DNA from 2 places in the Psychrobacillus sp. FSL K6-1464 genome. Region 1 is predicted to be linked to the other one. Evidence: a T-box and tRNA genes for the amino acid it is inferred to sense, from the RefSeq annotation. Region 1 holds a T-box; the other holds one or more tRNA genes.
What was found. The T-box of region 1 lies ahead of MKX39_RS11740 (valine--tRNA ligase). A T-box ahead of a tRNA ligase gene usually reads a tRNA of that ligase, here a tRNA-Val.

Region 1 (6,497 bases):
ATCAATCAAGGCGTTCAAGTGTTCCATACAACTGGAACTACCCATGTAGATGTACAAGAAGTCGTTCAAATATTAGGTGAAAAGTCTATCTCCTCTTTGTTAATTGAAGGTGGAGGGACGATCAATGCAGCATTTTTGGAAAATAAATTAATTGATAAAGCAGTTATTTATATTGCACCTAAGTTAATAGGTGGTAAAAATGCTCCGACCTTTATGGAGGGTAGCGGTATTGACTTAATGAGTGATGCAGTTGAGCTAATCGATACGGAAATTCAAAAAATAGGGAAAGACTTTAAGTTTGTTGGTTATCCAACTTACAAATAAGATGTAATGGATGTGGCATATTAGATGAAATTTGGATTTGATATTGATGATACATTGATCAATTTAAGAGAACATGCTTTTCATATCTATAACGAAAAGTTAGGACAACAAGTGGAATTAGATAAATTTCATGCGTTAGATAGAGTTGAAATACATGAATTATTCGGAATGTCCGATGAAGCCGGCTCTAAAATGTGGAATGATACATTGGAACAAATATATTATACTAATTGTCCAGCATACCCAGATGCTGTAGAAACGTTAGTAAATCTACAACAACAGGGACATGAGGTATACTATATTACGGCTAGACCAGCAGAACATCGTGAAAGAACGATGAATTGGTTAATGGAACAAGGATTCCCAGTCACAGAAGAAAAATTCTTTTGTGGCATGAAGGACCAAGCAAAGGTAAATATTATTCGGGACTTACAGTTGGATTATTATTTCGACGATAAGCCAGACGTATTAAACACATTAACAGATGATACATTACAAGTTTATGTGAAAACGCAATCGTATAACCAACATCTTACAATTCCAAGGTTAACAAATTGGTTAGAACTAAAGCAGATTGTGGATAAAAACAACGACAAAAAGTAATTCTAAGTGAAATATGTTCTATCCCTTTTGTTCTATTCATAAGTTGTCCTATAGAAGGAGGATGACTTATGACGACAAAAACCTGGGATGTAAAAGAACAATTTCGTTTTCCACCAAGCTTTGGGGTTCCGAAAGAAATTAAAAATGTTGCAGTAACTCCTCAATGCGAAGTCACTGAGAAGGAGAATATTATTCAAATAGTAGGTATATACCACATCACCTGCCACGTTAAGTTTGAGGAAGGTGAAGAGGAGCATCATGCTACGAGCGAATTCACCGAGATTGAAGACTTAGATCTGCAAGGTGAGGTCGGCTATTTTGAATATGCAGTGCCAATGAGTATTGAGTTCGGTAAGGACAAATTAAAAGAAGGTTCCAAGCCAACAGTTCAAGTGAACCATATTAACTCGAAACCAACAGAGCAAGCGGCAATTGAAGTTGGGTGGACTGTACACTGTGAATACGAGGAAGCTCCTGTACCTGTTCCAGTTAAACCAGTTGCAGAAGTAGAAGCACCAAACCCTGCTGAACCAGTGGAAGTGAAAATACCGCAAGGCGAGGAGTTCGAGCTTCAATTCATTTTAGATTTGGATGATGGATATTCAAAGCTGACATTCCCATCAAATAATGTTCTTGTAAAACAAAAAACAGATGAGTAGTAATAGTACCAATAAGAGGAAATCCCATGTGGTAGGCACGATTAGTACTCGTATTAATTGGAAAGTACAAATGGGAATACTTACATGCTTACAATAGAAACGTGTTTTACGTAACCAATCGGGCAATAAATATGGGTTATATCCTTTTCTCATTGTAATTCTCCTTTCACCATATAGACTTGACGGCATATAATAATATCCTTTACAATGGAACAAATGAATAGAGATGCAATGAATGGGAAGAGTAGAATGATTTGGTTCTCAAAAGAAAGGAAACAATTTGCTGAAATGTTTCTGTTAACCGCCATTTGAAGGTAGCCCACGAGCAGTATTTGTGAACGTAAGTAGCAAATGCCGGTTTGAAGCCGTTATCGAATTGAGAGCGTGATGCGTTTTTTAGCATTCGCGAATAAAGGTGGTACCGCGAACAAACTCCTTCGTCCTTTAATGACGATAGGAGTTTTTTTATATTCTTTTTTAGGAGGAACAGACAATGACAAACGAAACAACGATGTCCACAAAGTATGATCCGCAGTCGATTGAAAAAGGACGGTATGAATGGTGGTTAGAAGGAAAATACTTCGAAGCTCATCCAGAAAGCGATAAAGAACCTTATACAATCGTAATTCCACCACCGAATGTTACCGGTAAACTACATTTAGGTCACGCATGGGATACTACGCTACAAGATATTATTGTTCGTATGAAACGTATGCAAGGATATGATGCTTTATGGCTTCCGGGTATGGATCATGCAGGTATCGCAACACAAGCAAAAGTAGAAGAAAAACTGCGTGCTGATAATATTACAAGATATGATTTGGGCCGCGAAAAGTTTGTCGAAGAAACATGGAAGTGGAAAGAAGAATACGCTGGCCATATCCGTGCACAATGGTCGAAACTTGGACTTGGTTTAGACTATTCGCGTGAGCGCTTTACTTTAGATGAAGGATTATCAAATGCAGTGAAAGAAGTATTCGTAAAGCTGTATAACAAAGGATTAATCTACCGCGGCGAATACATTATCAACTGGGATCCAGCAACTAAAACGGCACTTTCCGATATTGAAGTAATCCACAAAGATGTACAGGGTGCATTCTATCATATGCATTACCCACTTGCAGATGGTACTGGATCAATCGACGTTGCGACTACTAGACCAGAAACAATGCTTGGGGATACCGCAGTAGCAGTACATCCAGAAGATGATCGTTATAAGCATTTAATCGGAAAAACAGTAAAACTTCCGATTATTGGACGTGAAATACCGATTGTTGGAGATGATTATGTTGATATGGAGTTTGGAAGTGGCGCAGTGAAAATTACACCTGCACATGACCCGAATGACTTTGAAATTGGGAACCGTCACAACTTACAACGTATTTTAGTGATGAATGAAGACGGAACGATGAATGGGAATGCAGCTACTTATAATGGAATGGACCGGTTTGAATGTCGTAAACAAATCGTTAAAGATTTACAAGATGCAGGAATTCTATTCAAAATTGAAGAACATGCGCATTCAGTAGGACATTCTGAACGAAGTGGAGCAGTAGTAGAACCATATCTATCGACTCAATGGTTTGTTAAAATGCAACCACTTGCAAAAGAAGCTATTAAACTTCAAGAAGCAGAAGGAAAAGTGAATTTTGTACCAGATCGTTTTGAAAAAACGTATTTGCGTTGGATGGAAAATATTCATGACTGGTGTATATCACGTCAATTATGGTGGGGACATCGTATTCCAGCTTGGTATCATAAAGAAACTGGAGAAGTATATGTTGGGAACGAAGCGCCAGCTGATCCAGAAAACTGGAATCAGGATAACGATGTTTTAGATACTTGGTTCTCATCAGCTTTATGGCCGTTTTCTACATTAGGTTGGCCAGATGCAGAAAATGAAGAGTTCAAAAAGTATTATCCTACAAATGCGCTCGTAACTGGTTATGACATTATATTCTTCTGGGTTTCTCGTATGATTTTCCAAGGGATAGAATTTACTGGTACTCGTCCTTTTGATGATGTTCTAATACACGGTCTGGTACGTGCGGAAGACGGTCGTAAGATGTCTAAATCGCTAGGAAATGGTATTGATCCAATGGATATTATTGATCAATACGGAGCAGATTCACTACGTTACTTCCTAAGTACTGGATCATCACCTGGGCAAGATTTACGTTTCTCAACAGAAAAAGTAGAAGCAGTTTGGAACTTTGCCAACAAAATTTGGAATGCATCTCGTTTTGCATTAATGAATATGGATGGCTTGAAATTTGAAGAGATAAATTTAGATGGTAAAAAATCGGTAGCGGATGCATGGATTCTTACACGTTTAAATGAAACGATTGAGCAAGTAACAAGACTTTCAGATCGTTATGAATTTGGTGAAGTTGGTCGTGCGCTTTATAACTTCATCTGGGATGATTTCTGTGACTGGTATATTGAAATGGCAAAACTTCCACTTAACGGGGAAGATGAAGAAGCGAAAAAAATGACACGGTCCGTACTAGCTTATGTTTTAGACAATACTATGCGTCTATTACATCCATTTATGCCATTCATTACAGAAGAAATTTGGCAAAACCTTCCGCATGAAGGCGAGTCGATTACAGTTGCTGCTTGGCCGACTGTAAACGAAGCACTTTCAAACAAAGAAGAAGCGGACAATATGAAGTTACTTTCTGAAATTATCCGCTCGGTTCGTAATATTCGTTCAGAAGTACAAACGCCAATGAGCAAAAAAGTTCCTTTATATGTTTCCGCGAAGGATGCAAATACATTAGCCGTATTAGAAGCAAATGCTAAGTATTTGGAGCGTTTCTGTAATCCAGAACCGCTTGTAATAGGATTAGAATTAGAAGCACCTAGTCAATCGATGTCTGCTGTAGTTACGGGAGCGGTTTTATATCTTCCGCTACAAGGGTTAATCGATATTGATGCCGAGAAAGCTCGTTTAACAAAAGAGCTAGAAAAATGGGCTAAAGAAGTGAAGTTAGTTCAAGGGAAACTATCTAATGAACGCTTTGTTTCGAAAGCACCAGAGGCAGTAGTTGCAGAAGAACGTGCAAAAGAAGCTGACTATTTAGAGAAACACGCATCTGTATTGAAGCGTATGGAAGAATTAAATAATCTTTAAAAATTTGAGCGTGCACCCGATGATTTGGGTGCATGCTTTTTTGCGGAGAAGAGTTCTCCAGATTCCAGTGATTTTTCGTGACATTCGGAGGATATTTCTTTAAATACAAGTGATTCTCGTCAATATTCTAATGATTTTTCATCATATTCTGGTGATTCTCCGCTACTTTCCTGAGTTTCCATTCAAACGCCAAAAAAAGAGAGAGGACGATTAAATCTCGTCGCTCTCCTTTTTTGTGAGTTTCTTATGAATGTATTCCATTATAGGCTCTGCAATATCTTCTTTAGTTGTTTCGTAATAGGATCTTGCGCCAACAGGATCCTCGATTTCATTGAAAAGCCACGTTTCGTCCGGTAACAGAAGAAAATCAATACCAATATAATCACTTTTAAGCGCTTTAGCTATTTTCTCTACTTCTGCACGTTGTTGTGAGTCTAGCATGTATTTTTCAACTTTACCACCTAGTGTGAAATTAGATTTAAAACTATCTGTTGGTCCAATTCTTTTTACAGCACCCACTACTTCTTCACCAAGCATAAATACACGTACATCAGTAGCATTTGTTTCAATATACTGCTGGGCGATAATAGTGTTTTCGGAAAACGTATTTAGGAAGGAAGTGGCTTCTTTTTGGGTTTTAACTAATTCCACTTGCTTCCCACCGTGCCCGTCGATTGTTTTTAGTATAATTGGGTATTCATTTATCTCAGTATCAGTTACTATTTTTTTAGTTGGAACAGTTGCAATACCAAGAAGCTGTACAAGCTGTATTGCTTTTAATTTGTCATTGGCAATAACATTTACCTCTGCCCGATTGAACATTGGTATATTGCGTTGTTCTAATCGTTTTGCAAGTTGTGGGTTTCTGGAACGAAAGAATATAAAGTCTGCTTCTGGGATGGGACTTTGATCATCTACTACTTTTAACGTTAATGTATATTGACTCGAAGCATTTATTAATCGATCAATGAAGCTTCGGTTACGTTCTATTTCGGCTTTTTCGTAAATGAGCAATCCATTCATATAACAGCAGCTCCTATTTTAGATTGAATATATTCGATCATAGCATCCCCAACATTTATGCCAGTCACATTAAAGATATTACGAATATGTGCAACGCCATTTACTTCGCAAACTAGTGGTTCTTCATTATCCCCAAACAACAAATCTACCCCTGCGAACTCTGCACCTAAAGCTTCTGCAGCTTGGATTGCCACTTCCATTTGTCGGGACGTGAGAATAATAGGGGAGGCGGAGCCGCCGTTTGTTATATTAGCACGGAAATCTGTTTGAGATTCGCGAAACATACAGGCAACGACTTGGCCGCCTACTACATTTACACGGATGTCTCTACCTCTACTATTTGCGATAAATTGTTGAAAGACATATTCGATTCCTGCAAGTTCCTCTATTTTTGCAAAGAATTGTTCTCTAGTTTCTATTAAATACACCTTCATACCAAATGAGCCATGTGCTTCTTTAATAATCATAGGTAATGGAATTACTTGCAACACTTGCTCGAAGTAACCTGATTCTTGTATAGAAAATCCTGGATATACTTTAGGTGCAACGATGGTAACAGGCATTGGCACCCCGGCATTTGCCAACATCATGTATTGCCTTGCTTTATTATCACAAATTTCAATAACATTTGGATCATTAAATACTGGAATACCCTCATTTTTTAAATACTGGGCAAGCAAAATATCTTTGTCTAAAAACACGACAAAATCTGGTTTAGCATGTAACCTTTGCTGGACATTCATCAGCACTTC
Region 2 (6,497 bases), 880 kb from region 1:
TCTTTCCACAGAGAAGCATTAGATTTCGTATCTAATCCCATTCCTCTGGCAACTGAAGGTAACATATTGTAGCGATAGTCATCAGCTAAGTTTCGTGCACCAATTTCTGTGCCCATATACCATCCATTAAACGGAGCAGCAGCGTACGTAATGCCTCCAATCTCCAACTTCATGTTCGAGATCATGGGTACTGCATACCACTTCATCTCTAAATCTTCAAACCAATCATATTCAGGATGACGAATTGGTACCTCTAAAATATACTGCTCCGGAATATCAAATAATTTCGGTGGGTGATCCTTCACCTGAATAACAAGTGGCAACACATCAAAATTGGTTCTCTTCCCCTCCCATCCAAGTTCCTCACATTTTTTCGTAAATTCTATGGAATCGGAATCTCCAATAATCCAGTTCTCCGTTTCATAGCCAGCATATCGTATAAGCTGATGATTCCATACGCGAATATCCTTTTGTGAAAATATTGTGATAGTCGGCCGAATTCGACCTTCATTTGTCGCAAACTGCATATGGGCGATGAGTGCCTCAAATACAGCTTCCTCGTTATGTAAATGTCGTTTATCAAAAACGGTAAGGCTTTGCCAAAACAGACGACCTATGCATTTATTACTATTACGCCATGCCACCTTGGCACCGAATTCTAGCTCTTCAGTAGTGTGTTCGTAGGCACCTACTGTATTAATCTGACTTTCTATTTCTTTTAAACGTATATGCATGTCTATTTCCGCCTTACCAGTTTCCCTATAAAAAAGATGAATAAAGTCCTGTGCTTCCAATAACATTATCATAGCACCTCCCCATCTCTCCATCTTAGTAGAATGGAGCCACTACAGACAAGTGACAGAACTAAGAAAGATGTGAGGATTTTATGTCAGTAGAATTAATCGAATTAATTTATATGCTATATACATATTCGTCTACTTTATGTTAAAGTCTAGGTTACATTGAATAATTTGGTAAAAGTAAAGGAGATTTCCCCATATTATATTGTGATATGTAGTTATCTTTACACGCACCTTTTGACTCACCACAACTTAGTTCAAAAACTTAGGAGGATTTACTGTGAAACGATTTTCTGTAATCATACTTTCCGCAACATTAATTTTTGGGGTTTCTACAACAGCACCGACAGAGACAGAGGCGGCAGCTAAGGAATTTAGCAATTGCACAGAGTTAAACAAAACCTATAAAGGTGGAGTAGCCAAGGCTGCAAATATTAAAAACAAAGGCGGAAAAACTAAATTTACTCCTTTTGTATCAAAAGAGATTTATGAAGCTAACATTAAAAGCGACCGTGATAAAGATGGCATTGCATGTGAGAAGTAATTTTATAATATAGCTATTGCAGCTTAAGAAAAGTTGATAATATGTAATGCATTTATTGTATTACCTGACTAGATTCTAATTTCTACTTTTTTATATAACTAAAATAAAAAATAACCTTGAAAGGCGTTAAGCCTTCAAGGATATGATTTTTTATTTGGTTGTAATCTTGAATGTTGATCTTTGCACTTCAGGATTTTTTTAGGTATATACTAGTGCCCTACATTATAGTATATTTATATCTAGAAACATTAATGTTTAAAGAGTTCTTTACATTAAATCGGTCTTGTAGCTCAGTTGGGAGAGCACCACCTCGACAAGGTGGGGGTCGCTGGTTCGAGACCAGTCGGGACCATATTTCCAAAAGCCTTTAACCTCAATGGTTTCAGGCTTTTTTTAATTTAATTTATTACCTACATAACAAGTAGAAATTCTTCTTACGTGACCGATATGTGACGAATTTATTAAAAACGTGTTTTTTGGAATATTATCAATAGATACTTTTATAACATTAAACCACCTTCCATTAATCTGGTTGGTGGTTTTCTTGTTGCTTATTTAATTCAACACGATCAATTATTTCACATAATTCAACTGTTGCTTTTAGCTCTGTCTCTGACATGTTTAGTAACCAATCCAAGAACCCCATAACTGATTCTTTCGAGTATTTTTCAATCATCGCATCAATTTTATTATCTAGTTCTATTTCTTTTGTTTTTTCCAAATTCACTCCATAACAAATTTAAACTTTAGTGTACTATTATTGTTTCTTCATCAACTGTACCCATCATTACTAGTAATTCTAGTGCTGACATATTAGGTAAATGTTCCAAAAATACAATCGCCTCTGACGAACTATGAAAAGTAAATTTTTGCAGTTCCTTTTTCACTTCAAATAGTTCCTTAATTTTCTCTAATTGATAAAATCTAATGTTAGGTGTTGCATGCATATTTTCTCCCATGATTAATATCCCTAAATCTTTAACCATGGGACTTTCAATAAATTGAATTAGTTCCATTGATTCAAGCTCTACTGGCAAATTTATATTTAACATTACACATTCCCCCTTTTGTAACATATATTCAACATTAAAAGTGGAAGTCCTTCTATTTTATATATAAGCTTAAAGATTTGATAAATCTATTTTCGCAACATTTAAATTCTGTTGATCTTTAGTTAAGGTAAATACGAGAATCGCATTGTTAAAAGCTTCTTCTGCTTCATCTAAAAGACCGCATTTTTTAGACAGTATTCCTATCATGTGGTATACCTTACCTAATGAATACATCAATTGACGGGCTTTCATATAATGTAGAATTTCATAGGTTACCTCTAATGCTTCCTCAAAGCAATCTAACTTGTATAAAGTGTAAGCATAATTATATCTCACTCTTGGTATAAGCGTGAAATCTTCATAAATTCTTTGATTCATCAATTTTTCGTTAATTACACTGTATATTTTGAGTGCTGCTTCTACATTATTAGAAGATAGATATATGAGACCAATAGAATTTAAAATACTTATATCCAGTTCAGAACCAAAGTTTTTTATACTGACAAGTTTATTTAAGATACATAGTGCATCATCTATTTTATTCTCTGTTTTATGAAGAAGTACCGCTCTGTGCCATTGAATAAATTTTCTAAATTCTTCTTTTAAATAGATGGAGGAAATTCCTTCTAAAACTTCTTTACACTTATTTAACGTTAATTCTAATGACAAATAATCATTTCTATAAGTAAACTCTCTGCAAAGACTTTTTAATTCCTCTACTTCTTCATTCAAAGGAAACAGTGCTTTAAATGATATTTCTAATTTTAAACAGATATCATTTAATATCTCTAATCTCGGTAATTGTTTTCCTTTTTCCAATCTATGTATTGTAGATTCATTGCATACATTTTCCGCCAAAGCTTTAATAGAAAGACCTTTAGACCTTCTATAATATGACACTTTTCTTCCTAAATCCTCCACTTTAACACCCCGATTGTCGTAATCTTGCATAACATCCTATATATTTAATTTTTATTGTAGCTTATATTTATAAATAAGACATAGATTAGGAGGAAATAATGAGAAAAAAATATAGAAAGTTAGTCATTACGGTGGTTTTAGCATTCGGATTATTCATTAATTTTTCAAGTGATATACAGGCCGAATTTAATACCCCCTCCATACCGCAAGGAGCATCATTAAATAGTGACCCTATAATTGGAGATCATTAAGTCGAAAAAGCTGTCATTTAAATTTTTGTTTAGATTTAAGTAGATATAATTTTATATTTATTTGAATTTTTACATATAAAATTGAGTTTAGAGAGGAATGGTAAAATGTTGAAGGTTACAAAGAGAACAGGGGTTAGCTTTTTATTAATGTTACTAGTTTCATTGCTATTTATGGGTTCAGCATCTGCTGCTGACTCATCTACGGTAAATATTGGTGTTGGTGAATATATCAAAACAACTAGACCTATCGTGGTAGGTGCGGGAGGCACAATTCATTTAGAAGTAGTTAATACAACTTCAGCTACTCTTAAATATTCTGTAAAACGTAAAGGTGCATCAGAAGCAGAACAATCTCTAACATCTGGTAGTGTAGTTGGTAATAATAGAGCTGCATATTCACGAACTTTAAATAGTTGGGACCCTGCTGGCGAATACTATTTAGTTATTGAATCTGCAATAGGAAAAGCAAGTGGTTTCGGAAGACTTTCTGTCAATTAATTTTAAAAAGCTCCTAATCGCAAAGTTTAGAAAAAATCATTTGGAAAACCGCCTACCTTTTATGGTTGGTGGTTTTTATCTTCTTCAGCTCTATTTATAATTTCACATGACTTACCTAAAGCAATCAACTCTTTTTTACCCATCCTCGACATTTCATCCAATGCATTTAGTATTAATTCTGGATCATATTTATCAAGCATTTCCTTAAATAATTCTTCTGTTCTAACCAATAAAACCACAACCTTAATCCATTATCGTAACATCCACAATTTCATCTAGTTTCAAATTTAGTAAAGAAAATGGATCTTCTAGTTCAATAACTCTTCTTCTTAGATCCACACTTTCTATAATGCCTCTTTTGTAAATAAATGCTCCATCCCTCCACAACTTTACTTTAGTATCGACTTTAGTCTTAATAGCCATATCTAAAGTATGTTGAATAGCATCATAGTCCCATTCATCTAAATCTGGTTTAGGTTCTCTTTTAATTTCTTCGCCGTATTGTCTCAGTAAAGATACGTGTTCGGTAAGCATCATAGCTACCCACTTTTTATTACCTCTGTCTTTCAACTTGGAAATATCAAAAACTTCTACTGGTTCGTAAAATTCATTATTCATACAACTTCAGGCTCCCTATGTATTATGGGAACAAATGCGAGTACATTATCTACCTTAAAAGTCCTTTTGGTATTTCGCAAAAAAACAATAAGCTCTAAAGACATTGCCCTCCACAATTAATACCTTTACTCTTCGTTTACTGATTTCACCATGGTTATTCATGTAAATCATTTCGACTATTTGATTAAGCTGCATGGACTTTAAAATATTTATACGCACATCCGTTCCCTCCTTCTTGTAATTACTATAAGAACAATCGTTCTAATTTATAACTAGAAATTTCTGGGCAAATAAAAAAAGCCGACTCATAAAGAATCGACTTTCAACTTTCAACTTTCAATTATATATATCTTCAACTACTTTAACATCAGAGCCAGAAATAAATTCTTTTATAGTATATCCAGCATATTCACCTTCACCAGAATGATATAATTCACCATGTAGCTTACCATTAACAATTGTGTATTTCTGAAAAGCAGCAAAGTAACCAACATCTTCACTAAAGTCTTTTAGAAGCATGCCGCGCGTTCTTAAAGGATTGTTCTGTCTGTGCAATATTCCTTTTTCACTTGTTACAATCCAAACAGGGTCTTTAAAGAATGATATTCTCAAGTTCATTGGTACATCTTTAAATACTACTAAGTTTGTTGAATGTACTCGATAGCCACCACTCATCCAGTAATAAACTTTACCATCATAATTTTCAACATCATAAACTCGTAAATAATTACCTTTCTTTACTACCATCGATACAAATTTACCAGAACTATCTTTCTTATAGACTTTTACGTCCTTCTTAAAAGTCATTTTACCGGATTGGTCTTTTACAATTTCTGCCCCATCCCATATTACTTTTTCTTGTGCCTGTGCTGGTGCTTCAATTGAGAAGTAAGCTACTCCTATGAATAGTATAGCCATGAACCATTTTTTCATTTTTATCCAATTCCTTCCGTTTCTTTTTCAACTAATATATCATACTTAGATTTGTATCAAACCAATAAAGTTAATTAACTGGCTTATTCTACGTTAGTTGAGCAAGACTATTGTATTGTACGTGAAAAGGTAAATTAAAAAAGCCCTACTCGAATGAGCAGGGCTGGGATGGGTAAACTATTTTTATTTCACTCTCAAAGCTTGTCCAATACGAATTGTATAATTGGAATCAAGACCGTTCCAATCTTTAATCTGTTGTGCTGTGCTACCATACCTTTGACTTAAAGAATAGACTGTATCACCAGAAACAACAGTGTGATATATGGCAGTGTTTTTATTTGGAAGATTGAAACACTTAACAATTCCCTTTACATGACCTCGAGCTAGAGATTCAATGAAGGAAGTTGTTTTCAATTTTGCAGCATCATTTGTATTATCGATAAATCCATTTTCAGTCAAAAGAGCTGGCATATTGGATTCACGGAGCACATGAAAGTTTTGTTGTTTCTTGCCACGATCAGTAAAGTTCACAAGCTTCAAGATTTCTGAATGGATATTACTCTGATATGTCGTTGTTGGGACTCCTGAACCTGGGTAAATGAAATCTTCATAACCAGTTCCACCACCTGTATTAATATGAACAGATAGGAAGAAATCAGCGCCCCATGAGTTAGCTTGGTTTGTACGAGCTGCTAGTGATGGGAATGTATCACCTGTTCTACTCATTAAAACTGATACGTTATTGTATTCGGCTAATAAGATATCTCGAATCCTTGTAGAGATTTGTAGAGTTAAATTCTTTTCTTGTAACCCATTTCCTACTGCACCTGGATCTGTCCCACCATGTTCTGCATCGATAAATAATTTTACCATTAATAAT

Region 2: it has a tRNA-Val gene. The T-box ahead of MKX39_RS11740 (valine--tRNA ligase) is inferred to sense a tRNA for this amino acid. The anticodon was not compared.

The regions. Positions count from the first base shown of each region.
Region 1 covers NZ_JBBOOP010000001.1:2,318,270-2,324,766, reverse strand. The annotation lists gene ribD (bifunctional diaminohydroxyphosphoribosylaminopyrimidine deaminase/5-amino-6-(5-phosphoribosylamino)uracil reductase RibD) at 1-324, shown strand, start outside; gene MKX39_RS11750 (5' nucleotidase, NT5C type) at 349-927, shown strand; gene MKX39_RS11745 (hypothetical protein) at 996-1,586, shown strand; T-box leader at 1,809-2,034, shown strand; gene MKX39_RS11740 (valine--tRNA ligase) at 2,080-4,722, shown strand; gene MKX39_RS11735 (ATP-grasp domain-containing protein) at 4,933-5,745, opposite strand; gene MKX39_RS11730 (ATP-grasp domain-containing protein) at 5,742-6,497, opposite strand, start outside.
Region 2 covers NZ_JBBOOP010000001.1:1,435,374-1,441,870, reverse strand. The annotation lists gene MKX39_RS07015 (nitric oxide synthase oxygenase) at 1-806, opposite strand, end outside; gene MKX39_RS07010 (excalibur calcium-binding domain-containing protein) at 1,081-1,344, shown strand; tRNA gene MKX39_RS07005 (tRNA-Val) at 1,624-1,696, shown strand; gene MKX39_RS07000 (hypothetical protein) at 1,868-2,065, opposite strand; gene MKX39_RS06995 (hypothetical protein) at 2,091-2,396, opposite strand; gene MKX39_RS06990 (helix-turn-helix domain-containing protein) at 2,466-3,347, opposite strand; gene MKX39_RS06985 (hypothetical protein) at 3,416-3,568, shown strand; gene MKX39_RS06980 (hypothetical protein) at 3,674-4,066, shown strand; gene MKX39_RS06975 (hypothetical protein) at 4,126-4,296, opposite strand; gene MKX39_RS06970 (YolD-like family protein) at 4,310-4,684, opposite strand; gene MKX39_RS06965 (transcriptional regulator) at 4,739-4,903, opposite strand; gene MKX39_RS06960 (hypothetical protein) at 5,021-5,617, opposite strand; gene MKX39_RS06955 (N-acetylmuramoyl-L-alanine amidase family protein) at 5,801-6,490, opposite strand.